3 regions of the Streptomyces sp. NPDC001663 genome follow, and region 3 is predicted to be linked to each of the others. Evidence: riboswitches for the same ligand, from Rfam matches in the RefSeq annotation. Region 3 holds a riboswitch; each other region holds the start of a gene.
What was found. A riboswitch is a leader RNA that binds a small molecule or an ion and turns the genes downstream of it on or off. The one in region 3 is predicted to bind S-adenosylmethionine.
Positions count from the first base shown of each region.

Region 1: another riboswitch for S-adenosylmethionine. It lies ahead of ACFY1L_RS26360 (aminotransferase class V-fold PLP-dependent enzyme); the one in region 3 lies ahead of ACFY1L_RS46585 (putative leader peptide).
Region 2: another riboswitch for S-adenosylmethionine. It lies ahead of thrC (threonine synthase); the one in region 3 lies ahead of ACFY1L_RS46585 (putative leader peptide).

Region 1 is NZ_JBIAUR010000008.1:256,717-267,067, reverse strand. It holds gene ACFY1L_RS26395 (Ig-like domain-containing protein) at 1-779, shown strand, start outside; gene ACFY1L_RS26390 (hypothetical protein) at 785-1,189, opposite strand; gene ACFY1L_RS26385 (heme-copper oxidase subunit III) at 1,335-1,955, shown strand; gene ACFY1L_RS26380 (c-type cytochrome) at 2,036-2,845, shown strand; gene ACFY1L_RS26375 (Rieske 2Fe-2S domain-containing protein) at 2,842-3,897, shown strand; gene ACFY1L_RS26370 (cytochrome bc complex cytochrome b subunit) at 3,894-5,537, shown strand; gene trpD (anthranilate phosphoribosyltransferase) at 5,676-6,740, shown strand; SAM riboswitch class IV at 6,815-6,931, shown strand; gene ACFY1L_RS26360 (aminotransferase class V-fold PLP-dependent enzyme) at 7,095-8,456, shown strand; gene ACFY1L_RS26355 (PQQ-binding-like beta-propeller repeat protein) at 8,524-10,351, shown strand, end outside.
Region 2 is NZ_JBIAUR010000007.1:150,447-160,797, reverse strand. It holds gene groL (chaperonin GroEL) at 1-902, opposite strand, end outside; gene ACFY1L_RS23310 (cold-shock protein) at 1,224-1,430, opposite strand; gene ACFY1L_RS23305 (ubiquitin-like small modifier protein 1) at 1,882-2,157, opposite strand; gene thrC (threonine synthase) at 2,248-3,537, opposite strand; SAM riboswitch class I at 3,556-3,711, opposite strand; gene ACFY1L_RS23295 (glucosyl-3-phosphoglycerate synthase) at 3,872-4,816, shown strand; gene ACFY1L_RS23290 (trehalose-6-phosphate synthase) at 4,903-6,378, shown strand; gene otsB (trehalose-phosphatase) at 6,366-7,235, opposite strand; gene ACFY1L_RS23280 (DUF3263 domain-containing protein) at 7,295-7,528, opposite strand; gene ACFY1L_RS23275 (extracellular solute-binding protein) at 7,580-8,797, opposite strand; gene ACFY1L_RS23270 (ROK family protein) at 8,965-9,906, shown strand; gene nagA (N-acetylglucosamine-6-phosphate deacetylase) at 9,906-10,351, shown strand, end outside.
Region 3 is NZ_JBIAUR010000021.1:82,264-92,614, forward strand. It holds gene ACFY1L_RS46555 (dipeptide ABC transporter ATP-binding protein) at 1-734, opposite strand, end outside; gene ACFY1L_RS46560 (ABC transporter permease) at 731-1,579, opposite strand; gene ACFY1L_RS46565 (ABC transporter permease) at 1,576-2,532, opposite strand; gene ACFY1L_RS46570 (ABC transporter substrate-binding protein) at 2,536-4,173, opposite strand; gene ACFY1L_RS46575 (putative leader peptide) at 4,318-4,398, opposite strand; gene ACFY1L_RS46580 (winged helix-turn-helix domain-containing protein) at 4,590-5,375, shown strand; SAM riboswitch class IV at 5,486-5,595, shown strand; gene ACFY1L_RS46585 (putative leader peptide) at 5,625-5,747, shown strand; gene ACFY1L_RS46590 (hypothetical protein) at 6,209-6,517, shown strand; gene ACFY1L_RS46595 (DUF1684 domain-containing protein) at 6,514-7,338, shown strand; gene ACFY1L_RS46600 (LLM class flavin-dependent oxidoreductase) at 7,387-8,427, shown strand; partial or broken gene ACFY1L_RS46605 (transposase) at 8,470-8,728, opposite strand; partial or broken gene ACFY1L_RS46610 (transposase) at 8,930-9,099, opposite strand; gene ACFY1L_RS46615 (hypothetical protein) at 9,158-9,379, opposite strand; gene ACFY1L_RS46620 (beta-glucosidase) at 10,065-10,351, opposite strand, start outside.

The DNA.
Region 1 (10,351 bases), on a different contig from region 3:
TGAACAAGCCCGTCAAGGACAAGGCCCAGCGGGCCGTCGTCGAACGGGCGCTACGGGTGGACTCCGTGCCCGCCGTGCAGGGCACCTGGTACTGGGTGGACGACAAGGAACTCCACTACCGCCCCAAGGAGTACTGGCCCGCGCACGCCACCGTCCAGGTGCGCAGCGACCTGGACGGCGTCAAGGTCGGCGACCGGCTGTGGGGCACGAAGACCAAGCCCCTGAAGCTGACCATCGGCGACCGCGTCATCGCCGTCACCGACGCGGCGTCCCACTCCATGACGTTCTACAAGAACGACGAGGAGATCAACCAGATCCCCGTCACCACCGGCAAGCCCGGCTTCGACACCCGCAACGGCGTCAAGGTGGTACTGGGCAAGGAGTACTTCGTACGTATGCGCAGTGCCACCGTCGGCATCTCCGAGGGCTCCGCGGACTCGTACGACCTGCCCGTCTACTACGCCACCCGCGTCACCTGGAGCGGCGAGTACGTCCACGCCGCCCCCTGGTCGGTCGGCTCCCAGGGCTACGCCAACGTCAGCCACGGCTGCACCGGCATGAGCACCAGCAACGCCGAGTGGTTCTTCGAGCACGTCGAGGAGGGCGACGTCGTGAAGGTCGTCAACTCCCAGGGCGACACCATGGAGACGTTCGGCAACGGCTTCGGCGACTGGAATCTGGACTGGAAGAAGTGGCGCCAGGGCAGCGCCCTGGTGAGCGGGACACCGGACGGGCCCCGCCCGGAGGATGCGGCGAGGCTGCGCCCAGAGTCCGTGTGAGGCGTCTAGGCGCTCTGCTGAAGGCTCTTCTTCCGCAGCAGGGAGGCCAGGGCCGACGCGAACTCCACCGGCTCCACCGGCAGCGTCACAGCGGCGTCCGCACGGCTCCACGTGGCCAGCCACGCGTCCTGGGGCCGCCCGATGAGCAGCAGCACCGGCGGGCAGTTGAACACCTCGTCCTTGATCTGCCGGCACATGCCCATCCCGCCCATCGGCACGGCCTCGCCGTCCAGGACGCAGACGTCGATCCCGCCCCGGTCCAGCTCCTTGAGGACGGCGGCCGGCGTCGCGCACTCCAGGAACTCGACGACGGGAACGTCGGGAGCAGGCCTTCGCCCGGTCGCGAGCCGCACCTGTTCGCGGGTGTTGGAGTCGTCGCTGTAGACCAGCACCGTGGCGGTCGGCTGCATTGTTCCTCCGAGACGTCAGCGTCGTACGGAAAGGCCCGTTGCGGCGGATGTTACTCCGTTCAACACCACGTCAACACCGGTATGGACGGGAGCAACACTCCGAACGGCACCCCCCGGAGTGAGGGCGGGATAAGCGACCGACATAATGTCGGTCGTGGCGACAGCAACGACAGTAGAAACCGGGCACGCGCACCCGTCGGTCAACCGGCCGAACCTCACCAGCGTCGGAACCATCATCTGGCTGAGTTCCGAGCTGATGTTCTTCGCGGCCCTCTTCGCGATGTACTTCACCCTGCGATCGGTGACCGGTCCGGATCACTGGAAGGAGATGGCGAGCCATCTCAACCTTCCGTTCTCCGCGACCAACACCACGATCCTGGTGCTCTCCTCCCTCACCTGCCAGCTCGGCGTGTTCGCCGCCGAGCGCGGGGACGTGAAGAAGCTCCGGGGCTGGTTCATCGTCACGTTCGTGATGGGTGCGATCTTCATCGGTGGTCAGATCTTCGAGTACACGGAGCTGGTGACGAAGGACGGGCTCTCGCTCTCCTCCGACCCGTACGGCTCGGTGTTCTACCTGACCACCGGCTTCCACGGCCTGCACGTGACGGGCGGCCTCATCGCCTTCCTGTTCGTCCTCGGCCGCACGTACGCGGCGAGGAGGTTCACCCACGAGCAGGCGACCGCGGCCATCGTCGTGTCCTACTACTGGCACTTCGTCGATGTCGTGTGGATCGGCCTCTTCGCCACGATCTACCTGATCAAGTAGCCGGGCCCGTTCCCGCGTGCGCCCGCGCGGCGCACATACCCAAAGCATCGACGCAGAAGATCCTGACACCGGGGTAATCCGTGAAAAAGCTCTCCGTACGACGACGCCATCCCATGGCGGCGCTCGTCGTCCTACTCCTCGCGCTGGCATGCACCGGGGGGCTGTACGCCGCGTTCGCACCCGCGAGCAAGGCGCAGGCCGATGAAACCGCCCAGTCTCTCGCCATCGACGAGGGCAAGAAGCTCTACTCCGTGGGCTGCGCCAGCTGCCACGGCACCGGCGGTCAGGGCACCTCCGACGGTCCGAGCCTCGTCGGCGTGGGCGCCGCGGCCGTCGACTTCCAGGTCGGCACCGGCCGTATGCCGGCCCAGCAGCCGGGCGCGCAGGTCCCGAAGAAGAAGGTCATCTACACGCAGGCCGAGATCGACCAGCTCGCGGCGTACATCTCCTCCCTGGGCGCCGGTCCGTCCATCCCGACGAAGGCGGAGTACGGCCCCGACGGTGCCGACATCTCCAAGGGTGGCGAGCTGTTCCGCACCAACTGCGCGCAGTGCCACAATTTCACCGGCAAGGGCGGTGCGCTGACGCACGGCAAGTTCGCGCCGAGCCTCGAGGGCGTCGACCCGAAGCACATCTACGAGGCCATGCAGACCGGCCCGCAGAACATGCCGTCGTTCCCCGACACCACGCTGTCGGAGCAGAACAAGAAGGACATCATCGCGTACCTGAACGCGGTCAACGGAGACGACACCGAAAGCCCCGGCGGTCTTGAGCTGGGCGGTCTCGGCCCGGTCTCCGAAGGCCTGTTCGCCTGGATCTTCGGACTCGGCGCGCTGATCGCGGTCGCCGTCTGGGTCGCCGCTCGGACCGCAAAGGCCAAGAAGTCATGAGTAGCCAAGACATTCCAGAAGAGAACCTGCCCGCTGAGCAGGACGCGCACGGCACCGTAGGCATCGCGGACGAGAAGGACCCGTTCGCGGACCCCGGTCTGCCGCCCCACGAGCACCGGGTGCAGGACATCGACGAGCGGGCCGCCAGGCGGTCCGAGCGCACGGTGGCCATGCTGTTCACGGTGTCGATGCTGGCCACGGTCGGCTTCATCGCCTCGTACGTGGCGATCCCGCACGACAAGGCGATCTTCGTCTTCCCGATCGGGCACATCAACGCGCTGAACTTCGCGCTCGGCCTGACCCTCGGTCTGGCCCTGTTCGCGATCGGCGCGGGCGCGGTCCACTGGGCCCGCACCCTGATGTCCGACGCGGAGATCGCCGACGAGCGCCACCCGATCGAGGCGTCGCCCGAGGTCAAGACCAAGGTCATGGCCGACTTCAAGCAGGGCGCCAAGGAGTCCGCGCTCGGCCGTCGCAAGCTGATCCGCAACACGATGTTCGGTGCGCTGGCCCTGTTCCCGCTCTCCGGCGTCATGCTGCTGCGCGACCTCGGTCCGCTGCCGGGGACCAAGCTCCGCCACACGCTGTGGTCCAAGGGCAAGCTGCTCGTCAACATGAACACGAACCAGCCGCTGCGTCCCTCGGACGTCGCGGTCGGCTCGCTCACCTTCGCCAAGCCCGAGGGCCTGGAGGAGCACGACGAGGAGTTCCAGACCGAGATCGCCAAGGCGGCCCTGATGATCGTCCGGCTGCAGCCGGACAACATCAAGGACAAGCGCGAGCTCGAGTGGTCGTACGAGGGCATCGTCGCGTACTCGAAGATCTGCACCCACGTCGGTTGCCCGATCTCCCTGTACGAGCAGCAGACGCACCACGTGCTGTGCCCCTGCCACCAGTCCACCTTCGACCTCTCCGACGGTGCCCGAGTGATCTTCGGCCCCGCCGGTCACGCTCTGCCGCAGCTGCGCATCAGCGTGAACGACGAGGGCTACCTCGAGGCGCTCGGCGACTTCGAAGAGCCCGTCGGTCCTGCATTCTGGGAGCGCGGATGAGCACCAACGAGACCAACGGGAACAATGCCGCACGCCGCGGCAAGGCGCCCGCCGGCGAGCGCGTCGCCGACTGGGCCGACGGCCGACTGGGGATCTACTCCCTGGCCAAGTCCAACATGCGCAAGATCTTCCCCGACCACTGGTCGTTCATGTTGGGCGAGGTCTGCCTCTACAGCTTCATCATCATCATCCTCACGGGTGTGTACCTGACGCTGTTCTTCCACCCGTCGATGAACGAGGTGGAGTACCACGGCAGCTACGTCCCGCTGCAGGGACAGCTGATGTCCGAGGCGTTCAACTCGACCATGCACATCTCCTTCGATGTGCGCGGTGGTCTGCTGATCCGGCAGATCCACCACTGGGCGGCGCTGATCTTCCTCGCCGGCATGTTCGTGCACATGATGCGCGTGTTCTTCACGGGTGCGTTCCGCAAGCCGCGTGAGGTCAACTGGCTGTTCGGCTTCCTGCTGTTCGTCCTGGGCATGTTCACCGGCTTCACCGGTTACTCGCTCCCGGACGACCTGCTCTCCGGCACCGGTGTCCGCTTCATGGAGGGCGCGGTCCTGTCCGTGCCGATCGTCGGCACGTACCTGTCGTTCTTCCTCTTCGGCGGAGAGTTCCCGGGCGGCGACTTCGTGGCCCGCTTCTACTCGATCCACATCCTGCTGCTGCCGGGCATCATGCTCGGCCTGGTGGTCGGCCACCTGATCCTGGTCTTCTACCACAAGCACACGCAGTTCGCGGGCCCCGGAAAGACGAACAACAACGTCGTCGGCATGCCCCTGCTGCCGGTGTACATGGCGAAGGCCGGCGGCTTCTTCTTCCTGGTCTTCGGTGTCATCGCGGCCATCGCGGCGATCGCCTCGATCAACCCGATCTGGGCCATGGGCCCCTACCGTCCGGACCAGGTGTCGACCGGCGCCCAGCCCGACTGGTACATGGGCTTCTCCGAGGGCCTGATCCGTGTCATGCCGGGCTGGGAGATCAACCTGTGGGGCCACACGCTCGTCCTGGGTGTGTTCATCCCGCTGGTGATCTTCCCGCTGGTCCTGGTCTCGATCGCGGTCTACCCGTTCATCGAGTCCTGGGTCACCGGCGACCGGCGCGAGCACCACATCCTGGACCGCCCGCGCAACGCCCCGACGCGTACCGCCTTCGGTGCGGCGTGGATCTCCTGGTACTTCGTGCTGCTCGTCGGTGGTGGCAACGACCTCTGGGCGACCCACTTCCACCTGTCGATCAACTCGATCACCTGGTTCGTCCGCTGCGCGTTCTTCATCGTGCCGGTGCTCACGTTCATCGCCACCAAGCGGATCTGCCTCGGCCTGCAGCGCCGGGACAAGGACAAGGTGCTGCACGGCCGCGAGTCGGGCATCATCAAGCGCCTGCCGCACGGTGAGTTCATCGAGGTGCACGAGCCGCTCAGCCAGGACGCGCTGCACACCCTCACGGCGCACGAGCAGTACAAGCCGCTCGAGATCGGCCCGACGGTCGACGAGAACGGCGTCGAGCGCAAGGTGAAGGGCGCCGAGAAGCTGCGCGCCAAGCTCAGCGAGGCGTACTACGGCGAGGAGTCCCAGATCCCGAAGCCGACCGTCGAGGAGTACAAGGAGATCACGAGCGGCCACGGCCACCACTGATCGCTGCGCTCGCCACGCGCACCAGAAGGGCCCCGTCCGGTGTTCGGACGGGGCCCTTCTCCATGCCCCTGAGCTGGATAGGGTGGGGATGCGCATGTGGGATGCGCACTTTCCTCTACGACACCCAGGAGCGGCCGTATGAGCGCTGTGACCCCCGCTGGAGGCGACACCGCGGCGGGCCGTTCCTGGCCCAGGCTGCTGAACGGCCTGCTGGACGGCCACGACCTCACCGCCGACGACACCGCCTGGGCGATGGACCTGATCATGCGCGGCGAGGCGACCGACGCCCAGATCGCCGGGTTCGCGGTGGCCCTGCGGGCCAAGGGCGAGACCGTCGAGGAGATCACCGGCCTGGTCCGGACGATGTACGAGCACGCGAACGTGATCGAGGTGCCCGGACGGACCGTGGACATCGTCGGGACGGGTGGCGACGGCGCGAAGACGGTGAACATCTCCACGATGTCGTCGATCGTCATCGCCGGCACGGGCGCGAAGGTCGTCAAGCACGGCAACCGGGCCGCTTCCTCGGCTTCGGGTGCCTCGGACGTCCTGGAGAAGCTGGGCGTCAATCTGGAGCTGACGCCGAAGCGGGTGGCGGAGGTCGCCGAGGAAGCCGGGATCACCTTCTGCTTCGCCGTCAAGTTCCACCCGGCGCTGCGTCATGTGGCCGCCGCCCGTGGGCAGTTGGGCATCCGGACGACCTTCAACGCCCTGGGCCCGCTGACCAACCCGGCCAAGGTGAAGGCCCAGGCGGTGGGTGTCGCCGACCCGCGTCTGGCGCCGCTCATCGCCGGCGTCCTCGCCGAGCGCGGCAACTCCTCCCTGGTCTTCCGCGGTGACGACGGCTTCGACGAGCTGACGACCACGTCCACCTCCCGGGTGTGGATCGTCCGCGACGGCAAGGTCACCGAGGAGTCGTTCGACCCGCGGGACGTGGGCATCGAGCTGGTCCCGGTGGAGGCGCTGCGGGGTGCCGACCCGGCGTACAACGCCGAGGTCGCCCGCCGCCTCCTGGACGGCGAGAAGGGCCCCGTCCGCGACGCCGTACTCCTGAACTCGGCGGCGGCCCTGGTGGCCCTCGACCCGGGCCCCGGCACCCTGGCCGAGCAGATCCGCGCCGGCATGGAGAAGGCGGCGGAGTCGATCGACTCCGGGTCGGCGAAGCGGGTGCTGGAGCGCTGGGTGGCGGCCAGCAACAAGTAGCCGACAGGCGCTGCGGTCCCGTAATTCGGACACGGGTTGCGGGACCGCGATCACTTCACGTACGTTCCTTTCCAGGTCATGAGTGACAGTCATGAGGCCCCGGCCGACTGTCCGGCAACCCTCCGTCCGTGGCGGGGTGCCCCGGGTGAAGACCAGGCCGTAGGCAGCGAGGTCTACGGCAAGCGCGGGCCCCTCTCGAAACCAGGGGTCCTGGTCGTTCGAGGGAGTCTTCTGTGAGCAAGCGAATGCGATAGGGCGTCGAGCCCCGCCTCCGCATACCCCTTTCACCTTCTCCCGTGCCGTCGACGCACCGTCCGGTACGGCGATTCCGCTTACCCCTCACAGGAGTTCGCCATGTCTGTCTCCACCGCTGCCGCCGCCACCGCCATTTGTGCTCCGCTGCCCGTTCTGGGCAGGGATGTCACCGTCCCGCTCGTCACGGGCGGCGAAGTCACCTACGCCGCGCTCGACTACGCGGCCAGCGCCCCGGCCCTGCAGCGCGTCTGGGACGACGTGGCGGCCTACGCCCCGTACTACGGCAGCGTCCACCGCGGCGCCGGCTACCTCTCGCAGCTCTCCACCGACCTGTTCGAGAACGCCCGCAGGACGGTCGCCGAGTTCCTGGACTGCCGCGCCGACGACCAGCTGATCTTCACCCGCTCGACCACGGACTCCCTGAACCTCCTCGCCGCCGCGCTCCCCGCCGACTGCCAGGTCTTCGTCTTCGAGACCGAGCACCACGCCTCGCTGCTGCCCTGGAAGGACGCCCGGGTCACCTACCTCAACGCCCCGCGCACTCCGCAGCAGGCCGTCGAGACCCTGGAGCGCGCCCTCGCCGACCGCGACCCGTTCGGCCCGGCCCTGGTCTGCGTCACCGGCGCCTCGAACGTCACCGGCGAGCTGTGGCCGGTCCGCGAACTCGCCGCCGCGGCCCACGCGCACGGCGCCCGCATCGTTCTGGACGCCGCCCAACTGGCCCCGCACCACCCGCTCTCCGTCCAGGACCTCGACGTCGATTGGGTCGCCTTCTCCGGCCACAAGCTGTACGCGCCCTTCGGCTCCGGCGTCCTGGCCGGCCGCGCCGACTGGCTGCAGGCGGCCGACCCCTACCTCGCGGGCGGCGGCGCCAGCCGCAAGGTCACCCGGCGCGAGGACGGCGGCGTGGACGTGGAGTGGCACGACAGCGCCGCCCGGCACGAGGCGGGCTCGCCGAACGTGATCGGCGCCTACTCCATCGCGTCGGCCTGCAAGGCGCTGACCGAGGCCGGCTTCGACACCCTGGTCGCCCGCGAGCAGTACCTGATCGAGAAGGTGCGGGCGGGCCTGGCCGAGGTCCCGGAGATCCGGATCCTCTCCCTCTTCGGCGACGACGCCCCGCGGGTCGGCGTGATCTCCTTCGTCGTCGAGGGCTGGAACAGCTCCCACTTCGCCGCCGCCCTCTCCGCCGAGTACGGCATCGGCGTCCGCGACGGCCTCTTCTGCGCCCACCCGCTGGTCCGCACCCTCCTGGGCAGCGACCCGCAGACCCAGGGCGAGTGCGGCGCCCCCGAGGCCGCCCCGGGCGAGAAGTCCCTCAACGCGATCCGCGTCAGCTTCGGCGCCGGCACCCCCGACGAGCACGTCGAGCGCTTCGTCACCGCAGTCAAGGAGCTGGTGACGATTGGCGCGAAGTGGCAGTACCGGACCGAGGACGGCCGCTGCGTGCCGGCGGTCTGACCCGACGTACGTCGTCTGACGTATACGCTCCCCTTCGTCAGCCGGACGCTGGACGGGGGGAGCACGGGTGGAGGCGCTGCGCGCGAACGATCCGCGGTGGATCGGGCCGTACGAGGTGCTGGGCAGACTCGGCGCGGGCGGGATGGGCGAGGTGTACCTCGCGGAGGGCCGCGGGGGTCCACGGCTGGCCGTGAAGGTGGTGCGGGCCGAACACGCGGAGGACCGCACCTTCCGGGCCCGGTTCCGTCAGGAGGTACGGGCCGCGCAGACCATCGGCGGGACGGGCACCTACACCGCCCGGGTGGTGGACGCGGACACCGAGGCCGAACGGCCGTGGATGGCCACGGAGTTCGTCGAGGGGCCGAATCTGCGCGACGCCGTCCTCGACCACGGCGCGCTGCCCGAGCAGGCGGTACGGCTCCTGGCGGGCGCCCTCGGCGAGGCGCTCACCGCGATCCACGCCAAGGGGATGGTCCACCGGGACCTGAAGCCCTCCAACATCCTGCTCTCGCCGGACGGCCCGAGAGTCATCGACTTCGGGATCGTACGAGCCCTGGAGGCGACCGCGCTGACCAACACCGGCGCGGTCGTCGGCTCGGTGGGGTACGTCTCGCCGGAGCAGATCCGCAACGGCGCCGAGGTCGGCCCGCCCAGCGACGTCTTCTCCCTGGGCGCGGTCCTCGCCCATGCCGCCGCCGGCCGGGAGCCCTTCGGTGAGGGCCAGGACTCGGTGATCCTGCTCCGCATCCTGACCCGCGACTTCGATCTCTCCGGAGTGCCCGACGGCCTGCGCGAGCTGGTGGAGGCCTGCCTGCGCGAGCAACCCGCCGACCGGCCGACTCCGGCCCGGGTGGTCGAGGCCGCCGGTCACACCGCCGAATCCCTGCGCGAAGGCCTGCGGCCGGGCTGGTACGCGACCCGGGCGGCGACCACGCCCGATCCCGTTCCGGAAGCCGACCGTTGGCTTCCGGAACGGGACTCGGGCGAGCGCGAGAGCCGGGTCGAGTACGTCGCTCCGATGACCGTCACCGATGCGACGGCCCGCCCCGCGCTGACCGGGGAGGGGGAGAACCAGGTCGACGACGTAGCTCCGCCGGGGACGACGGATGCCGCGGCCGGTGGGCGGGAGAACCTGGACGCCGCGGCCGGTGGGCGGGGGAACCCGGGCGGTGCGGACCCGATGACGGCGTCGCCGGACGCGGAGATCCGGGCCGAGGCGGCCGGTGGGCGGCTGAGCCGGGCCGACGGCGTGGCTCCGCCGGGGACGACGGACGCCGCGGCCGGTGGGCCGGAGAACCCTCGCGAGCGCGTTGCTCGGATGGATGCGCCGGATGTGCCGGTCGGGTCCGCGGCGGTCGGTGGGCGGGTGAGCCGGGCCGATGGTGTGGCCCCGATGACCGTCATGGACGTGACCGACAGCGCCGCCGCGGGCGTCGGACGTCCTTCCCGCCGGGGGTTGTTGAGGGTGCTGGTGGGCGGGGGCGTGGTCGCTGCGGGAGCCGGGACCGGTGGGTGGCTGTGGCTGCGGGACCGGGACGGCGGGGACCGGGCGGAGGGCTCCGGGGTGTCGCCCGAGGTGTCCGTGTCCACGTCCCGGTCGGCGACCGGGACCCTGCCCCCGGGGGTGAGCTGGACGTACGGCGTCGGCGGGCTCGGCGGCCGGGCGGGCGGGCGGCACGGGGCGTGCGTCGCGCTGTCACCCGCCGGCGACATCCTGTACGTCGGGGGCGCGGACGGCGCGCTGCACGCCGTGTCCCCCGCCGGGAAGAAGCTGTGGGCCACCGATCTGGGCGGGCCGGTGATGCCGCCGCTGGCCACCGCCGACGGGGCCTACTGCCTGCTGGAGAACGAGGGCGAGGGGGCGTCGAAGCTGTGCGCGGTCGGGCCGGACGGGC
Region 2 (10,351 bases), on a different contig from region 3:
TCGGAGATGACCTCGCCGCCGGTGAGGATGGCGATGTCGTTGAGCATGGCCTTGCGGCGGTCGCCGAAGCCCGGGGCCTTGACGGCGACGGACTTGAAGGTGCCGCGGATCTTGTTGACGACCAGGGTCGACAGGGCCTCGCCCTCGACGTCCTCGGCGATGATCAGCAGCGGCTTGCCCGACTGCATGACCTTCTCCAGGAGCGGGAGCAGGTCCTTGACCGAGGAGATCTTGGAGTTGGCGATCAGGATGTACGGGTCGTCGAGGACGGCCTCCATACGCTCCATGTCGGTGGCGAAGTACGCCGAGATGTAGCCCTTGTCGAAGCGCATACCCTCGGTGAGCTCCAGCTCCAGACCGAAGGTCTGGGACTCCTCGACGGTGATGACGCCTTCCTTGCCGACCTTGTCCATGGCCTCGGCGATGAGCTCGCCGATCTGGGTGTCGGCGGCGGAGATGGAGGCCGTCGAAGCGATCTGCTCCTTGGTCTCGACATCCTTCGCCTGCTCGAGCAGGGCACCGGAGACGGCCTCGACGGCCTTCTCGATACCGCGCTTCAGGGCCATCGGGTTGGCGCCGGCGGCTACGTTGCGCAGACCCTCCTTGACCAGGGCCTGGGCGAGAACGGTCGCGGTGGTCGTACCGTCACCGGCGACGTCGTCCGTCTTCTTGGCGACTTCCTTGACCAGCTCGGCGCCGATCTTCTCGTACGGGTCCTCGAGCTCGATCTCCTTGGCGATGGAGACACCATCGTTGGTGATCGTGGGGGCGCCCCACTTCTTCTCGAGGACGACGTTGCGGCCCTTGGGGCCGAGCGTCACCTTCACGGCGTCCGCGAGCTGGTTCATGCCGCGCTCGAGGCCGCGCCGCGCCTCCTCGTCGAACGCGATGATCTTGGCCATGTGAAGTGGTCCCTCCAGGACTGGGGGTGATTCCTTCGGACCGCGCCCGCGCCCGCGACGGACGGCTCGCACACCTCGTGGTTCCTTGCCCCACCCGGCCTGCGGGCCTCACCGACCCGGTCCTTCTTTGTCACTCTCACCTTCAGAGTGCTAACGCCAATGATTAGCACTCGCCCCCTTCGAGTGCAAGCGCCTCTCACGGTCCGAGCCCACCCCCGGACCCCCGTCCCACGGCCCGTCCCCGGACATGCCGAGGGGCCCGCACCTGCTGGTGCGGACCCCTCGAAGAAGAACGTCGCTGCAGTTAACCCGGCGCGTGCTTCAGCTGGTCGCCAGACGGACCATGTCCGCCTGCGGCCCCTTCTGGCCCTGCGAGATCTCGAAATCGACCCGCTGACCCTCTTCCAGGGTGCGGTAGCCGTCCATCTGAATCGCGCTGTAGTGGACGAAAACATCCGCACCACCGTCGACCGCGATGAAGCCGTACCCCTTCTCCGCGTTGAACCACTTGACGGTGCCCTGAGCCATGCCTAACTCCCCTATTACTGGCCCTTGCACAGATCCACACTTCGCGGATCCGGGTCAGACCTCACCCCCCACGGTTGGGGGCGTGCGCCGGAACGCGTCGACCGCGGCTGAATGTATCTGCCCAACTGCCGTCTGCAACAGGTCAATCGGACGAGAATTCCGGGCAAGACCGGTCGGGAATTTACGGAGAATTCGCCTGAATTCAGGGCAAGTCGGGCCCCATAAAAGGAGCATAAGACGCAAAAGACCTGCACACTTTGGCTGCTTCTCGTCGCATCCGGAGCCACTACTCATATGCATCCGGCATGCAGAAAGCAGCAGGTTCCCCAACTGTACCGTGCTCAACCATGCAGAATTGCCCCCTCCGCTTCTCTCACGGAGGGGGCAATTCGGTGAACTCTTGGTAACCGGCGTTACCGACGGTAATAATCGGGTCGGCCGGTACGCTCCGTCAGCCTCCGGCGACGGCCGGGATGATCGAGACGCCCGCACCGTCCGGAGTCGCCGTCTCCAGCCCCTGCTCGAACCGCACGTCGTCGTCGTTCACGTACACATTGACGAAGCGGCGCAGCTTGCCCTGGTCGTCGAGGACGCGGGCGGCGATACCCGTGTGGTTCTTCTCCAGATCGGCGATGACCTCGCCGAGGGTCGCACCTTCGGCGGCGACCTCGGCCTGCCCGCCGGTGTAGGTGCGCAGGATGGTAGGGATGCGGACGTTGACGCTCATGCTTATGACCTCCGGTCGGGTAGCGCCCCTTCAGGGGCGCGGGGAACTGCGCGACAAGCCCCCACAGTCCCGCAGACGAACAACTACCTCTTAGCCGAGCCCGGCCTCACGGAACGACTCAAGGTTGGGGCGAATCGTCGCCGTAAGACCCGTACCCGCCACCGCATCCAGCGTCTTGAGCCCGTCACCGGTGTTGAGCACGACCGTGGTGAGGCTCGGGTCCAGCAGACCGTTCTCGATCAGCTTCTTCGCCACACCAACGGTCACCCCACCGGCGGTCTCCGCGAAGATGCCCTCCGTGCGGGCCAGCAGCTTGATGGCGTCCACCACCTGCTCGTCGTTCACGTCCTCCACCGCTCCCCCGGTGCGACGCGCGATGTCGAGCACGTAGGGACCGTCCGCCGGGTTCCCGATCGCCAGCGACTTGGCGATCGTGTTCGGCTTCTGCGGCCGTACGACGTCAAGGCCCGCCTTGTACGCGACCGACACCGGCGAGCAGCCCTCCGCCTGTGCGCCGAAGATCTTGTACGGCTTGTCCTCGACGAGCCCGAGCTTGATCAGCTCCTGCAGCCCCTTGTCGATCTTCGTGAGCTGCGAGCCGGAGGCGATGGGCACCACGAGCTGGTCGGGGAGCTGCCAGCCGAGTTGCTCGCAGATCTCGTACGCCAGGGTCTTGGAGCCCTCGGCGTAGTACGGCCGCAGGTTGACGTTGACGAAGCCCCAGCCCTCGCCGGCCGGGTCGCCGATCAGCTCGGAGCAGAAGCGGTTCACGTCGTCGTAGTTGCCCTCGATGCCGACGAGCTCGCCGCCGTAGACCGCGGCCATGACGACCTTGCCCTGCTCGAGGTCGTGCGGGATGAACACGCAGGAGCGGAAGCCGGCGCGGGCCGCCGCGGCGCCCACCGCACCGGCCAGGTTGCCGGTGGAGGAGCAGGAGAGAGTGGTGAAGCCGAAGGCCCGCGCGGCCTCCAGCGCCTGGGCGACGACACGGTCCTTGAAGGAGTGCGTCGGGTTACCGGAGTCGTCCTTCACATACAAACCGCCGGTGACACCGAGCTCGCGCGCCAGGTTGTCGGCCTTGACCAGCTTGGTCCAGCCGGGGTTGATGTTCGGCTTGTCGGCCACGTCCGCCGGGACGGGCAGCAGCGGCGCGTAACGCCAGATGTTCGCGGGTCCCGCCTCGATCTGCTTGCGGAGCTCCTCGGTGTCGTAGGCCGAGAAGTCGTACGCGATCTCGAGCGGGCCGAAACACTCCTCGCAGGCGAAGACCGGTCCGAGGGGTACCCGGTGACCGCATTCGCGGCAGGAGAGCGCCGCGGCGGGACCCAGGTCTACGGTCGTCGTGGAGTCGGTGGTGCTTGCAACAGTCTGCGCAGCCATGTGAGGCGAGGCCCTTTCTCCTCATCTTCCTCACGACGCATCTCGCCGTGAGACGGATTTGGCACCTTCCCTAGCCGGGAGCCTCGCGGAATGATCAACGTTGATCTACGAGAGCCGGCTGGAGGGTTGCCGGGGCTTCATCGGGCCGTTTCCCTCTGCCCCTCTGGATGAGCGGTATTCGGTTGTAAACACGGGGCGACCCCCGACATGCGATGGTCACCAGCGTTGTTCAAGACTGTAACCGAAGGCCAGGACAGTTGAGATAGCCGTCCGAACCGCGAGATGGATCACAGATGATCCCCTCTCGCCGAGAGAACGCAGAGGAGCCGCCTACGTGCTGGAAGAAGTCGAGCGCTGGCTGAGCACCCGCTCCTGGTCCCTGACCGATCGCCCGCTGCACAAGATCCTGGCCGCAAAGCAGCGCACGGGCCAGTCGGTCAGTGTCGTGCTGCCCGCGCTCAACGAGGAGGAGACGGTCGGCGACATCGTCGCGATCATCCGTCACGACCTCATGCAGCAGGTCCCGCTGGTCGACGAGATCGTCGTCGTCGACTCCGGATCCACCGACCGTACGTCCGAGGTCGCCGCGGCGGCCGGGGCCAGGGTCGTCCACCGCGACGACATCCTGCCCCGCATCCCGACCGTCCCCGGCAAGGGCGAGGTCCTGTGGCGCTCCCTGCTCGTCACGAGCGGGGACATCGTCTGCTTCATCGACGCCGACCTGAAGGAATTCTCGTCGGACTTCGTGTCCGGGATCGTGGGCCCGCTGCTCACCGACCCCGGGGTCGATCTGGTCAAGGGCATGTACGACCGCCCGCTGGCCGGCGCCGCGGGCCAGGGTGGCCGGGTCACCGAGCTCATGGCGCGCCCGCTGCTGAACATGCACTGGCCGCAGCTGGCCGGCTTCGTGCAGCCGCTCGGCGGCGAGTACGCGGCCCGGCGCAGCCTGCTGGAGCAGCTGCCGTTCCCGGTCGGGTACGGCGTGGAGCTCGGCATGCTGATCGACGCGCTGCACCTGGTGGGCCTGGACGCCCTCGCCCAGGTCGACGTCGGTGTGCGCAAGCACCGTCATCAGGACGGGCAGGCGCTCGGCCGGATGGCGGCGGCGATCTACCGTACGGCCCAGCTCCGGCTGGCCCGCGGACACCTCATCCGCCCCTCCCTCACCCAGTTCGAACGGGGCGAGGACGGATTCGAGCCGCGCACCTACTCGGTGGACACGGAGGAGCGGCCGCCGATGGCGGAGATCGCGGAGTACGCCTCTCGGAAGGTCGCCTGACGGCGCACGTTACGTGCCGTATACGGTGCATCCGCCGAGGGCGACCGTACGTTTGAGCGTTTCCGGGCCGGGCTAGGTTGAGGCGTATGGCTTCCACGCACGGCGCTGCTCATCAGGTCCTGGTCGCGTCCAATCGCGGCCCGGTCTCGTACGAAGTGCAGGAGAACGGCTCGCTGGCCGCCAAGCGCGGCGGCGGCGGGCTGGTCTCCGGTCTGTCCGCGATCGGGCCCGACGCGGGCGCCCTGTGGGTGTGCTCGGCGCTGTCCGACGGCGACCGCGAGGCCGTGCGGCGCGGGGTGGGCGAGGACGGTGTGCGGATGCTGGACGTCCCTGCCGACGTGCACGCGGACGCGTACAACGGCATCGCGAACTCGGTCCTCTGGTTCGTCCACCACATGCTGTACCAGACGCCGCTGGAGCCGGTCTTCGACGCGGAGTTCCGGCGCCAGTGGGCGTCGTACGAGACCTACAACCAGGCCTTCGCCGAGGCGCTGGCGGAGGAGGCGGCCGAGGGTGCCGCGGTCCTCGTACAGGACTACCACCTGTGTCTGGTTCCGGGGATGCTGCGGGAGCTGCGGCCGGATCTGAAGATCGGGCACTTCTCACACACGCCGTGGGCGCCGCCGGAGTACTTCGCGATGCTGCCGGACGACATCCGGGTGCGGCTGATGGAAGGCATGCTCGGGGCCGACCGGGTGGCCTTTCTGACCTGGCCGTGGGCGACGGCGTTCCAGAAGTGCGCGGAGCAGGTGGACCCCGACCGCTGGATCGGCGCGTGGCCCACCGGCGCCCCCAGGTCGATCGAGCACCTGCGGGACGAGCGGATCGACTGCAGGACGTACATCGGCGTCCACGGCCTCGGCGCCGACGCCGAGTTCCTGCAGGCCCGTTCGCACGAGGCGGACGTCGAGGAGCGCATGGCGGCACTGCGCGAGGAGATCGGCGCGGGACGGAAGACCGTCGTCCGGGTCGACCGGACCGAGCTGTCGAAGAACATCGTGCGCGGTCTGCTGGCGTACCGGCAGCTCCTCGACGACCACCCCGAGTGGCGCGAGCGCGTCGTGCACGTCGCCTTCGCCTACCCCTCCCGCCAGGACCTCGCCGTCTACCGGGACTACACGGCCGAGGTGCAGCGACTGGCGCAGGAGATCAACTCCCAGTACGGGACGCCGGGTTGGACCCCGGTGGTGCTGCACGTCAAGGACGACTTCGCGCGGTCCCTGGCCGCGTACCGGCTCGCCGACGTGGCCCTGGTCAATCCCATCCGGGACGGCATGAACCTCGTCGCGAAGGAGGTGCCGGTCGTCTCCGACCACGGGTGCGTTCTGGTGCTGTCGCGGGAGGCGGGGGCGTACCAGGAGCTGGGCAAGGACGCGATCGCCGTGAACCCCTACGACGTGGTCGGCACGGCCCGCGCGCTGCACGAGGCGCTGACCATGCCTGCGGAGGAGCGGGCGGAGCGGACGAAGCAGCTGGCGGCAGCGGCGACCGCGCTGCCGCCGGCGCAGTGGTTCCTGGACCAGTTGCAGGCCCTGCGCGAGCTGACCGATCAGCCCGCCTGAGCCGCCAGTCCCCGCAGCAGTCGTACGACTCCTTCCGGGCCGTCCACCACGACGTCCGCCCGTTCCCGCAGTTCCGTCACCTCGTCGCTGCCGCTGCACACCAGCAGGCCCGGTACGCCGTCCGAGCGGAGTTTGTCCACGGCGGCGAAGGCGGGCAGGTCGCCGAGGTCGTCGCCGGCGTACAGGACGGCCTCGGCGGAGATCTCGCGGACGTACTCGAGCAGGGCCACGCCCTTGTCCATGCCCGGAGGGCGCAGTTCCAGGACCATGCGGCCCGGCTCGACGATCAGGCCGTGCCGGGTGGCGAGGTCGGTGAGGGGCTCGCGCAGGGCCTCGAACGCGGCCTGGGGGTCGGCCGCCCTGCGGGTGTGCACGGCGACGGCGCGGCCCTTCTCCTCGATCCAGGTGCCCTGCCAGGCGCCGATCCGGTCGAGGAAACCGGGCAGTTCGGCGCGAACGGCGGCAACGCCCGGGTGCGGGGCGGGCGCGCTGACGTCGCCGCTGACCGCGTCCCAGCGCTCGGCGCCGTAGTGGCCGAGGACGACGAGGTGCTCCAGGCCGGGGACGCCCGCGAAGCCCCCGTGCCGCACGGCGACGCCGGCCGGGCGGCCGGTGACCACCGCGACGGAGGCGACCTTCGGGGCGAGGGCGGCGAGCGCCGGGACCGCGGCCGGGTGGGCGCGGGCCTGCTCGGGGTCCGGGACGATCGGGGCGAGGGTGCCGTCGAAGTCGAGGCCGATCACCGTCTTCCCGGGGTGCGCGAGGATCGCGGCGAGCCCGTCACGGCCGGCCTGTGTGGCGGGCGTCGGCAGGGGGTCCATGGAGTGCGTCGAGTCCGTGTCGGTATGGGTGCCCATACGGCGACCTTAACCGCGGGAGGCCGGGCGCACCCATGGCTCATCGGGGCACAGGCCGGTCAGCGTTCCGCCCGGCGGGTCTCCCGCACCCTGCGGAGTCTGTTCACCGTCACCGGGTCGTGGGCGAGGGCCCGCTCGTCGTCCAGCAGGGCGTTCAGGAGCTGGTAGTAGCGCACGGGGGCCAGGCCCAGCTCCTCGCGTATCGCGCGCTCCTTGGCGCCGGGGCCCACAAAGCCCCGGCGCTCGAGGGCGAGGATGGCCTGCTCGCGGTCGCCCAACTGCTCCTGGTCCATGTTCCGAACCGTAGCTCCCGGCACTGACAACGGCCGTCGACCGCCGGGCGGCTACTGCGCGTTCTGCGCCGTGGAGGCCGTCGCCTGCAGCTGCGCGAGGACGGCCGCGGGGCTGCCGGAGGGGGCGACGGCCTGGCCTATGCGCTTCTTGACGGCCGCGCTGACCGCGGCCCAGGAGGTCTCGCCGACCGGGTAGAGCTCGGAGACCGGCAGCTCCTCGAGGAACGGCTTGAGGTCGGCGTCCTGCTTGTCGTCGGTCATGGCCTGGGAGGCGGAGTTGGTGACGGGCAGCAGGTCGTACTCGTGGGAGAAGGCGAGCACGTTCTTCTCGTCGTAGACGAAGTCGAGGAAGTCGCCGACCTGCTCGGCGTGGCCGTTCTTCTTGAAGGCCATCATCCAGTCGGCGACGCCCATGGAGTTCTTGGTCTCGCCGTCCACACCGGGCATCGGCACCATGCCGAACTTCACGCCCTTCTTCGCGGCGATCTTCATCAGCGAGGGGTGCCCGTTGAGCATGCCGACATCGCCCTTGGCGAAGGCCGCGAAGGCGGCGGCCCGGTTCAGCTTGCCGGGTGCGACGGGTCCGGTCAGGCCCTTGCCGACCAGGTCGTCCTTGAGCCAGCTGAAGGTGGCGACGTTCTGCGCGGAGTCGATGCCGTAGGTGCCGACGGTGTCGGTGTAGCCGCCCCCGCCGCTCAGCAGCCACTGCATCGTCTCGGCCTGCGCCTCCTCCGGCCCGAGCGGCAGCGCATACGGGTACTTCACGCCCCGCGCCTTGAGCGCCTTGGCGTCGGCGGCGAGCTCGTTCCAGGTCTTCGGCGGGGTGAGACCGGCCGCCTTGAAGAGGGTCTTGTTGTAGAAGAGCAGCCGCGTGGAGGCGGCGAACGGCAGCCCGTACTGCACGTCCTTGACCTGCCCCGCGGTCACCAGCTGGGAGGCGAAGTCGGCCTGCGTGGTGATGGAGAGCAGGTCGTCGGCCGAGTAGAGCAGCCCCTTGGCCGCGTAGTCGGAGTAGGCGCCGATCTGCGCCATGTCGGGCGCCTTGCCGGCGTCGACCAGCTCCTTGACCTTGCGGTCGACGTCGTTCCAGGAGTAGACGCTGACCTCGACCTTCACGCCGGGGTGCTTGCCCTCGTACTCCTCGACCAGCTTGTCCCAGTACTTCTGGGAGCTGTTGGCGGCCGAGTCGCCGTAGTCCGCCGCGACCAGCTTCAGGGTGACGTCTCCCGAACTGCCGGTGAGGCCGCAGCCGCCGAGGACCGCCGTCATGCCCAGTACGGACACTCCCGCGATCGTTCCTGTCCTACGCCGCTGCCACCGCTGCACCGCTGCTGCCCCAACCCTTGCTGTCTCGCCGTTCAATATGTGGACAGCATAGGTCTACACCACGTAAGTGGACTAGACCTCTCGCGGGTCCTCGGGTCACACTGTCACTCGTGAGACATGTCATCGCCCTCGATGTGGGCGGCACCGGGATGAAGGCCGCGCTGGTCGCGGCCGACGGCGAGCTGCTGCACCAGTCCCGCCGTGCGACCGGGCGCGAGCGCGGACCGGACGCGGTCGTCGAGGGCATCCTCGACTTCGCCGCCGAACTGCGCGCGTACGGCGCCGAGCGCTTCGGCGAGCCCGCATCCGCCGCCGGCGTCGCGGTCCCCGGCATCGTGGACGAGGAGCGCGGCATCGCCGCCTACTCGGCCAACCTGGGCTGGCGCGACGTACCCCTGCGCGACCTGCTGGGTTCGGTACTGGACGCCCCCGTCGCCCTCGGCCACGACGTGCGCACCGGCGGACTCGCGGAGGGCCGGATCGGCGCCGGCCGGGGCGCCGACCGCTTCCTGTTCGTCCCCCTCGGTACCGGGATCGCGGGCGCCATCGGCATCGCGGGCCGGGTGGAGGCGGGCGCGCACGGCTTCGCGGGAGAGATCGGCCACATCGTCGTACGGCCCGGGGGAACCCCTTGTCCGTGCGGCCAGGTCGGCTGTCTGGAGCGGTACGCCTCCGCGGCCGCCGTCAGCGAGGCATGGGCGTCGGCCTCCGGCGACCCGGACGCCGACGCTGCCGACTGCGCGAAGGCCGTGGCGTCCGGCGACCCGAACGCCGTCCGGGTCTGGCAGGAGGCGGTGGACGCCCTGGCCGACGGCCTGGTCACCGCCCTCACCCTGCTGGACCCGCGCACCCTGATCATCGGTGGCGGCCTGGCGGAGGCGGGGGAAACCTTGTTCACACCGCTGAGGGAGGCCGTCCACCGCCGGGTCACCTTCCAGAAGCTGCCGTCGATCGTCCCCGCGGCACTGGGGGACACGGCGGGTTGTCTCGGTGCCGGCCTCATGGCCTGGGACCTCCTCACCACAACCGACCGCACGGAGGTAACCACCTGATGGCAGCTGCCCCAGGGGCGCAGGTCCCTGTTGAATCCGCGGCTACCGCCGCGTGGGCGCGACCAGCCACGACGCACCCCCAGGTCCTCACCGGCGGCCGGGTGGCACTGCCCACCGGCACGGTGAACGACGGCCGCGTCATCGTCGACGGCACCCGAATCGCCGGCGCGGCTCCCGAGAACGCCGAGGTCATCGACGTCAGCGGCCACTACGTGGTGCCCGGCTTCGTCGACATCCACAACCACGGCGGCGGCGGAGCCTCCTTCTCCGGCTCGGTCGAGGACGTACTCACCGCCATCAACACCCACCGCACCCACGGCACCACCACCCTCGTCGCCTCGACCGTCACCGACGACATGGACTTCCTGGTCAAGCAGGCCGGCCTGCTGTCGGAGCTGGCCGAGCAGGGAGACCTCGCCGGCATCCACTTCGAGGGACCCTTCAT
Region 3 (10,351 bases):
GCCGGGGTGGCCAGGATCTCCCTCACCCGCCCGGTCTCCACGAGCCGCCCCGCGTACAGCACCCCCACGCGGTCGCACATCCGGCCGATCAGGCCGAGGTCGTGGCTGACGAAGACCACGGCGGCGTTCAGCCGGCCTCGCAACTCCTTGAGCAGGCCCAGCACTTCGTGCTCCACCGAGGCGTCGAGGCCCGTCGTCGGCTCGTCGAGGATCAGGAGGCGGGGCTGTGCGGCGAGCGCGGCGGCGATGACGACGCGTTGCTGCTGGCCGCCGGACAGCTGGTGCGGATAGCGGTGCGCGAGGCGCTCCGGGTCGGGCAGCCGCACTGTACGCAGGAGTTCGACGGCCCGCTCGGCGGTCTCACCGCGTGACAGGCCACGCCCGCGCAGGACTTCGGCCAGCTGTCTGCCGACGCGCATGGTCGGGTCCAGCGAACCCGCCGCGTCCTGGTGCACGAAGGCGAGCCGGGACGCCCGCCACTCCCGCAGCCGCCGCCCGCCTAGGTCCAGTACCGCGGTGCCGTCCAGCCGCACGCCACCGCCGAGCACCCTTCCGCCCGGCGCAAAGTGGCGGGCAAGCGCGTACGCCAGGGTCGACTTGCCGCAGCCCGACTCGCCGACCAGACCGAAGATCTCGCCGGGGGCGACGGTGAACGACACGTCGTACAGGACCTGGGCGGAGCCGTAGGCGGTGCTCAACCCCTCGACCACGAGCCCCTGTTCGTCCGTACTCATGCCGCCCCGCCTCCTGCCGCCCGCCGTGAAGTGTCCGCGACCAGGGCCACGCCGACCACCAGCGAGACGATCGCCAGGGCGGGCGCCAGGACCGTCCAGGGCGCGTTGTTCAGCCAGACCCGGTTGTCGGCGACGGCCGCGCCCCACTCCGGTGAGCCCGGTGGCTGGCCGAGTCCGAGGAAGGAGAGGGTCGCGGCGGCGAACACGGCGTCGCCGAGCCGGGAGGTGGCCTCGACGTACACGGTGCGGCGGACGTTGGGCAGGATCTCGCGGCCGAGCAGCGACCACAACGGCTCGCCACGCAGCCGGGCGGCCTCGACGTACGGCTTCTCCCGCTCGACCAGGGTCGCCGCCCGTACGCTGCGCGTGACCAGCGTCGTGAGGGCGGCCGCGACAACGAGCACGAGCACCGGCGTGGAGCGGCCCAGCAACGCCGCGAACAGGACCGCGGCGATGATCGCCGGAAAGACCACGACGGCGTCCACGATCCGCATCACCACGTCGTCCAGCCATCCGCCCACTCCCCCGGTGACCAGCCCGATGACGGTGCCCGCGAAGACGGCCAGCGCGGTCGCGGCCGGCGCCACCTCCAGCACCGGACGCGCCCCGGCGAGGGTGCGGGAGAACACGTCGCGGCCGAACTGGTCGGTGCCCAGCCAGTGTTCGCCGCTCGGCGACAGGAACCGGTCCTGGGGGCGCTGTACGTCAGGCGCGTACGGCACCAGATGCGGCCAGAACAGGGCCACGGCTGTCCACAGCGCGATCAGGGCGGCTCCGACGACGGAGGCGACAGGCAGCCGTCCCAGTCGTCCGAGGGGCCGAAGGGCGATCGATACGGTGCTCAAGCCGCACCCCCGAGGCGTATGCGCGGATCGAGCAGCCGGTAGACCAGATCGGCGAGCAGTACGACCAGCATGTACAGCACCCCCAGCACCAGGGCGCTCGCTTGGAGCGTCGGCAGGTCCTTGTCCTGCGCCGACTGCAGCAACAGGGCACCGGCTCCGGGGTAGTTGAAGAGCAGCTCGACCACGACGATGCCGCCGAGCATGTACTGCAGCTGGACGCCGAGGGCACTGGTGGCCGGCACTGTGGCGTTGCGCAGCACATGCCGCAGGACGATGCGGGCGGGGCCGGTGCCCCGCAGCCGGGCTGCTCGCACGTACGGGCCCTCGACCACGGAGATGGTGCTGGCACGCACGTGCCGGGCGACGTATCCGGTGCACACCAGCACCAGCGAGATCGCCGGCAACAGCAGGTGCCACAGGGTCTGTCCCAGGCCGTCGGCCCCGGGCTGGGTCTGTGCGGACGCCGGAAGCCAGCGCAACTGCACGGAGAACACCACCAGCAGGACCACCCCGGTCACGAACTCCGGTGTGGCGCCCAGGGCCAGGGTCGCGGAGGTGATCGTCCGGTCCACCGCCCGGCCGTGGTACAGGCCCGCGAGGACCCCGAGCGTGAGCGCGACCGGCACCAGCAGGAGGAACGCGAACACCGCCAGGAAAAGCGAGTGCCCCAGCCGCTCAAGGAGCAGCCCTCGCACAGGTACGTGCAGCGTGTAGGACGTTCCCCAGTCGCCGGTGACGAAGCGCCCGAGCCAGCGGCCGTACTGCACGAACAGCGGCCGGTCCAGGCCGAGTTCGTGGTTGAGGGCGCGCACCGAACCGTCGGTCGCCTCGCGGCCCAGCACGGTGCGGGCCACGTCGCCGGGAAGCACCTGGGTGGCGAGGAAGACCAGGAGGGAGACCGTCAGCAGGGTCAGCGGGATGGCGGCCAGGCGGCGCAGCAGGAACCGGGTCATGGCTCAGACCCGGGAGACGGTGGTGAAGTCGACGTACTGGCTGGGGTGGGCCTGGATGCCCCTGAACTTGCCGCTGTTGTATGCGCGTGCGGCCCCGCTCCAGTAGGCGATGACGATGGGCACGTCCTCGTGGAGGGTCTTGGCGATGATCTCGGCCTGCTTGCGCCGCTCGGCGTCGGAGGTGGCGGCGTCGTAGGCCTCGGCGGCGGCGTCGAGGGTCTTGTTGGCGTACTTGGAGCCGTTCCAGACGCCGTTGCTCTTGACCATGGGGATGATGAACTGGCTCGGCACGGCTCTGCCCGCCCAGCCGACCAGGTTGGCGGTGGTGAACAGCCAGGGCGTGTCCTTGGCCTGGTCGCCGCCGTAGAACTCCTTCGAGGAGCGCTGGTCGAGGTCGACGGTGATGCCGACCTCCTTCAACTGGCTCTGGACGGTGACCGCGTAGTCCTTGTTGGGCGGGTCGAAGGTGAGCGTGAAGCGCAGGCTGTCCAGGCCGGCCGCCTTGAGCAGTTCGTCGACCTTCGCCTTGTCCTTGGCGCGTTGTGCGATGTCGGTGGGCGCGGCCGGGAACAGCGGCGCGAACAGGTGGTCGTTGCCGAGGTCGCCGAGTCCGCTGCCGGCGGCCTGGCGCACGGCGGGCCGGTCGAGCGCGTAGGCGACGGCCTGGCGGACCTCCTTGCGGTCGAAGGGCGCCTTGTCCACGCGGAGCGTGAGGACGGTGACGCCGGTGCCCTTGACCTTGTCGACCGCGATGCCGCCGCCGTTGCCCAAGGGCTCGACGAGCGCGGGCCGGCTGAGGAACTGGGCGTCGATGTCACCGGACTGCAGGGCGACGAGGTCGGCCTGGTCGTCGGCGTAGAACTTGACGTCCACGCCGTCGAGGTAGGGCTTGGGGTCGTCCCAGTACGTGGGGTTGCGGACGAACGTGGCGCCCGTGGAGACGTCGTACGACTTGAGGGTGAAGGGGCCGGTTCCGACGGCCTGCTTGGTGAAGTTGCCGGCGTAGTCCTTCTTGAGGATCACCGCGTTGTAGTTGCCGGCCGAGACCAGGTACGGGAAGTCGGAGAAGGGCCGTTCGAGGGAGAAGACGACGGTGGAGTCGTCCTGGGTGCTCACGCCGCCCGCCTTGAGGACGGTGTCGAAGGCGGACAGGGCGGCCGACTTGTTCTTCGGGTCGAGCAGCCGGTCGAAGGACGCCTTGACGGTGGCGGCGTCGAGCTTTGTGCCGTCGGAGAAGGTGACACCCTCGCGCAGGGTGAAGGTCCACTTGCGGGCGGACGAGTCCGAGGTCCACTTGGTGGCCAGCCGGGGCACCAGCTCGAAGTCCTTGTCCAGCCAGATCAGATACTCGGCGACCAGCTGGTAGAGCGCGATCGCGCTGCCGTCGTACGCCGTCACCGGGTCGACGGAGGTGGGCGGCGGCGGGGTACCCACGCGAAGGGTGCCGCCGTGCTTGGCCGGGCCCGAGGCCGAGGCCGTCGCCCCGGCCGACGCGTCGTCCGTGGCGCTCGGGGCGCAGGCCGCGAGCAGGGCGGCCAGGGTGCCGCCGCCGGCGAGGGCGAGGAAGCCGCGTCGGGAGGGTCCGGCGGGCAGGAGGTCCTGCCAGTGCTGGGGCAGCGCGCCGTCATCGGATGCAGGCATGGGTTCTCCAGAAAATGACCGACGGCACGGCACAACCGTGGGGAGCTGTACGCGGGCGTGGCGGAGCAGGCAGGAAGGCTGGGGGGAAGGTGACAGGGGCCGAGGGCCGTCAGAAAGCCGACGCGGTGCGCGCGGTCGGATGCCTCAGCGCCGCGGACAGGCGCACGTGCCGACGCGCGCCAGATCCACGTGGATCCTCCGGGTCAGCAGCGAGTTCGCGGTCACGACTCATTGATAACAGCGGAGATCGGGGGCAGACAATGCGGGACTTGTTTCAGAATCGAGAAACTCTCCGGCAAAACTCCGCTCGTACACTTCCGGCATGACCGACTCCACGCGCTTCACGGCCGACTGTCGCCGCCCCGGTTCCGACGACCACCGGCCGTTCCCGAGGCACGACACAGGAGTTGCCCCCGATGCAGTCCCCAGCGCGCACACGGCCCGAAGGCCCTGCGGGCACTGACCCCAGAGGCTGCGCCCCTCGGGTCCACCCGTCGATCGACGACCTGCTGGCACGGGCCCGCACTCGCCTCGACCGGATCACTCCGAAAGACGCGGCCCGCGAACTGGCCGACGGCGCCCTGCTGGTGGACGTCCGCGCGGACATGGTGCGGCGGGCGGAGGGCGAGATCCCCGGCTCCCTCGTCATGGACCGGAACGTGCTGGAGTGGCGGCTCGACCCCTGCAGCGCGTGGCGGATCGAGGAGGCGGCCGACCACTGTCTGCGCGCCATCATCATGTGCTCCCAGGGCTACATGTCGAGCATGGCCGCCGCCGGACTGCACGATCTCGGCCTGCTGCGGGCCACCGACATCATCGGCGGCTACGAGGCCTGGCGCGCCTCCGGCCTGCCTGTGGTGCCCGGCGGCACGATGCCCGGGTCGTACGTGGCCACCGCACCGTCCCCGATCAGCCTCGATCCGGGCGGGCAGCGCATGCTGGTCGACGGCGCTCCCGTCGCCCTCACACCGCTGGAGTTCCGGCTCCTCACCGCACTCCTGCGCGGCAACGGCCGCGTGATCCGCCGTGAGGACCTGCGCGCGGGCCTGGGCGAATGGGCGGGCAGCCGCAGCCGCTCCGTCGACCTGCACATCCACCGCATCCGCCGCAAACTCGGACCGCGCGCCGCAGCCCTGCTCACCACGGAGCGAGGCGTGGGCTTCCGCCTGCGCGCGACACCCGCACCGGTCGACACACCCTGACAACATCGCTCACGACCAGCACGCGCGAGAGCGCGGACGCGCCGACGCGTGTTGTCCGACTCACCTCGCGATATTGACTGATTACAACCGAGATCGATAAAGTTTCAACTGGCATTGAGTGTCAGCATCGAGCCCTGGCTTGCTGACCGGCAACCCTCCGACGCGGTGGGGTGCTCCAGGTGAAAGCCCGGCCGGGTCGCCGACCCGGCAAGCGCGTGTCCCCGTTGCAGGGGCCTGGAACACGGAGGAATGATCGTGCGGCACAGCAGCGTCTCGAGTCCCTCCGTCCTGGCCGCCGCGACCCTCTCCCGGTTCTCCCGCCGACGCCACATCGACCTGCAGCGCATCACAAGCTGCCTGTGTCAGGGCTGACTTCACTCCCGTCGGCTGTCCGAGAACGTTCACCGCTGGTTTTGACGCCCGCACCGAACTCCTGTTCTTTCCCCGCCTCATCCCTCTCTGGACGTGTCGCTCTTCCTCGGGAGCAACACCCCTCACGCCTCTTCACCGTCCGCACGGACCCGTGCGTGACGGCTGTCGAGTAGGAGAACTCATTCCGTGAGATCGCATCCGGATTCCCGCCCTGGCCGATGGGCGGCACTGCCCTCTCTCCAGCGTCGCCGGCGTCGCCCGGGTGACGCGTGCGGAGGTGCTGCGGGTGCGGCAGGCGGTTTTCGTCGAGGCGTCGCGCACGTGCGGGTCCTGCTGGGTCTCGGTCCTCGGCCAGCACGTGCCGCCCAACACGGCGGGCCCGGTGATCGTCCTGGCCAGCTGTCCGGCGGCCCGCGGCAGCGCGCCGCGATCGCCCGCGCCCTGGCGCTCTCCCCGACGCGATGTTCTGCGACGAGCCGGTGTCCGCACTCGACGCCTCGTTCCAGGCCCAGATCCTCGACCTGCTCGCCGAACTGCGGGCCGACACCGGGGTGACGCACCTGTTCATCTCTCACGACCTGGCCGCCATACGCCGGATCGCGCACGAGGTCGCCGTCATGCGGGCCGGCCGCTTCGTGGAGACAGGCACCACCGAAGATCTGTTCACCCACCCCCGCCACTCGCACACCCGCGAACTGCTCGTGGCGATCCCCGGCGGCTGCTACGCCAAGGCCGCGTCCGAATCTCTCGAAGCGAAGGAACACACGTGACCGTTCAGGACACCACCGCAGACCTGTCCGCCTTCATCCGCGACTGGCAGGAGTGGCACACCAGGCAGGAGGAACGACTCGCCGACCCCCACGGATTCCTTGCGATCACCGGCCTGCACTGGCTCGGCCACGAGCCGCAGCACTTCCCGGACGCTCCGGGCGCCTGGTCGACCGGCACCGACGGGGTCGTCGTGGTCCTCGACGACGGCGAGGAACTGATCATCGACGGGACCTCCGTCCGCGGCGAGCACCGCTTCGGGGTGCTCCCGGAGCGCGGCGGAGTCGACGCGGTCTGGGGCGACGCCGTGATCGAGGTGGCCAAGCGCGGTGGACACGACATTGTCCGCCCCCGGCACCCTGACACCCCGCTGCGCACCGCCTTCACCGGCACACCAGCCTACGCCCCGCATCCGCGCTGGGCGGTGACCGGCCGCTACACGGCCTTCGACGACCCGCGGCCGACGACCGTGGGCGCGGCGGTCGAGGGCCTCGAGCACGTGTATGACGCGCCGGGCCGGGTCGAGTTCGAGCTGGACGGACGGCCCCTGGCACTGACCGCGTTCCCCGGACACAGCCCGGGCAGCCTGCTGGTGCTGTTCACCGACGCGACCTCCGGGATCACCACCTACGCAGCCAACCGGGCCCTCGCCCTCGACCCGCCCGACGCCGACGGCACGGTCGTCCTGGACTTCAACCGAGCGACGAACCTGCCGTGCGCCTACACCGACCTGGCCACCTGCCCGCTGCCGCCGGCCGAGAACCGGCTGCCCGTGGCGATCGAGGCCGGGGAGAAGATCCCTCGCGAGCGGGGCGGGTCCTGAGCACCGGGCGCCACCGAGACGACCACGACCCAGAGGGACGAACACCGCATGAGCACCCCCGCGATCAGCTCGCTGGCCTTTCTCACCCCGGGCAACTTCGCCGACGACGACCCATACACCGGACTGGAGGAGACACTGCGACTGTTCGAGTACGGCGAACGGCTGGGCTTCGACGGCGCCTGGATCCGGCAGCGCCATCTCGAGCACGGTGTCGGCTCGGCCGCGGTCTTCCTCGCCGCGGCGAGCCAGCGCACCGAGCGGGTCGAGCTGGGGACCGCGGTCATCCCGATCGGGTACGAGAGCCCGTTCCGGCTCGCCGAGGACCTGGCGCTGGCCGACGTGCTGTCCCGCGGCCGGCTGCAGATCGGCTTCAGCACCGGAATGCCGCACGCCGAGCTCCTCGGCGACCTGGTGTACGACGGGGACTGGCGCAGCTTCGACCTGTCCTACGGCAGGATCGCCCGCGTCATCGACCATCTGCGCGGCGACTACCTCGGTGGCCCGGACACGGTGATCCAGTCGCCGGGCAACACCCAGCGACCGCGCCTGCAGCCGCACAACCCCGGCCTGGTGGACCGGGTCTGGTACGGCGGCGGCAGTCTGCGCTCGATCCGATGGGCCGCCGAGCACGGCCTGAACCTGCTCAGCGGCAACATCGTCACCGGCGAGGGCACCGACGACTTCACCACGGCCCAGCTCACCCTGCTCTCCGAGTACCGCCGGTCCCTTCCCGGGAACCGGCCGACCCGGGTGGCGCTGGGCCGGGTGATCGTGCCGTTCGACAGCGCCGACGCGACGACCCGGGCCCGCTACCGGGAGTACGCGGCCGGTCGGCACCAGCGCACCCTGGCACCGCAGGGTCCGAAGCGGACCCTGTTCGCCTCGGACGTGGTCGGGACCGCGGAACAGATCCTGGAGCAACTGACCGCGGATCCCGTGGTCTCGGCCGTCTCGGAGCTGCGCCTGGAGCTGCCGTACGAGTTCCACCGGGCCGACTACGAGCAGATCCTGCACGACGTGCGGCACTTGATCGCACCCGAGCTGGGTTGGCGGCCCGACGCGGCGCTGCTGCACGAGGCGGGCCGATGAACGCCGGGCCGCTGGAGCCGCCCGTCCGGCTGCACACTCACCGGCCGGCTCGGCCCGCAACATGCCCACATCGGCCAGGCGGTCTCCGTCCAGCGCCACCGCGAGCGCGACATCCAGCAGGATCTTGCCCGGATCGTGCACAGCCCGCGGCTGGGCACTACGGCGCAAGGGCCGTGGATATCGCTGTGTCCAGCCTGGACTTGCGGACTGTTTCGACCAGCAGCACGGCCCCGGCCTGCGAGACGACTCCGCGACCGCCTCCCTCGTTAACTGAGCACCTCGCGGCCCTCCTCGTCCACACCTAGATACCGCGGAGCTCCGCTGCAGCCACCGGCTTCGAACAACCTCAGCAGATCACCCACGAAGTGTGTGCGTGCAGAGACTGGACGACGCACCGTTCTGCCGATACGGACGACGGCGTTGACGAAACCTCCCGGCAAGGGCGACTCATGCATCGGTCCACCCTGCCCGATCGTTACCTCGAATTCTCAGTACCTTGCTACTTGCAGCCCGTGTCTACGACGTATCGGATCGTGTCGACGATCTCACGGGCGGGGAGGCTTCTCTGGCCGGCCACCTTTGCTGGCATCGCAGGCCGGGGCGGGCAGCAGCCCTTCGAACAGGGGCCCATTCGGCGTTCGTGGCGTCTGAGGGGTAGCGGCGAGAGCGGATGACGGCTGGCCTTGAGACGAGTGCGGCGGGGTCGCTCTGCCGACGGTCCCGCCGCAAGTCAGGAGCTGTTGATGAGGTCGAGGGTGGACTCGATGGAGTTGAGCTGGACGGCGATGCGCTTGACCCACTTGCCGCCCAGGTGGGCGGCGGAGTGCAGGCGAACACGTCCGCCGTCTGTGCGCCGGCAGCGGCCCGTTCCTCGAAACCTACCCTTGACGGCACACCCCGCGCCGAGGCCCAGCAAGCCCTCGATGAAGCCCGCGCATGGCTGAACGGGCACGAGGACGACCAGCAGCGCGTCTTCGCCGACCTTGCCCAGGCCGTGACCGAAAGCGGGCCTGGGACGTCCGCTCCCAGCTGCAGACCGCAATGACCCTCACCCGGCGCGGCGCCAGCGCCTCCGAGCAGTGTGTTCTGGCCGCAGCCCGCGCCTTCCTCCGCCAGCAGGACCACCTCCCCGCCGCCGGCTCAACCCGCACCGTACAGGCGCAACCGCAAGCGTGCCGGAACGCTGGGCACCCCCACACCGCCGACAACACCGGTGGAGAAGGCCAGGAGCCGAACACTTCCCGGCGTGAGCGGCCTTGCAGCAGTTCGTCAACCAGTCGCCCGGGCAGTGGACGCCGGTGCCGGGGTGAGGCCGCGTCCGTGGTGAGCGCTCGTCCCGACATCCAGCTCCAGAAGACGCCTATCTCGTCTTACCCGTTCAAGCCGTCCTCCCGAACGGGGCGTGCGGTGCTGGCCTGGGGGTTGGCGTCGTGTGCGCATCCACGTCCTGCAGACCTGTCGCACGTGCACGGCCGGGCATTGCGCTCGGCCGGGCGGTGGTCGGACCTCTCGTCAGCGTCTCCAACGGCGCCTCTCGGGCCCGGTGGCACCGCCCCCAGGTCATCGGTTCGACAGGAGGACCAGCCATGGCTGGCCCGGAGGCCAGTTGCAGGACCGCGGAGAACATAACGCGGGGGTCAGGCGTCGACTGTCACGGTGATCCTGCGATCGGTGATCGAGCGGCCGGCCTGGATGTTGTATGAACCGTGCACGAATTTCCACGAGTTGCTCGCCGCGTCCCACACTTCGTAGGTGCGGCGGGGGATGTCGATGACGGCTTCGACGGTCTCACCTGGCTCCGCCTCTACCGCCGTGAAGCCGGCGAGCCATCGTTCGGGGCGCTCGGCGTCGTGCTCCACCGGGGAGAGGTACACCTGCACGACCTCCCGGCCTCTTCGGGTCCCGCCGTTGTGCACACAGACCT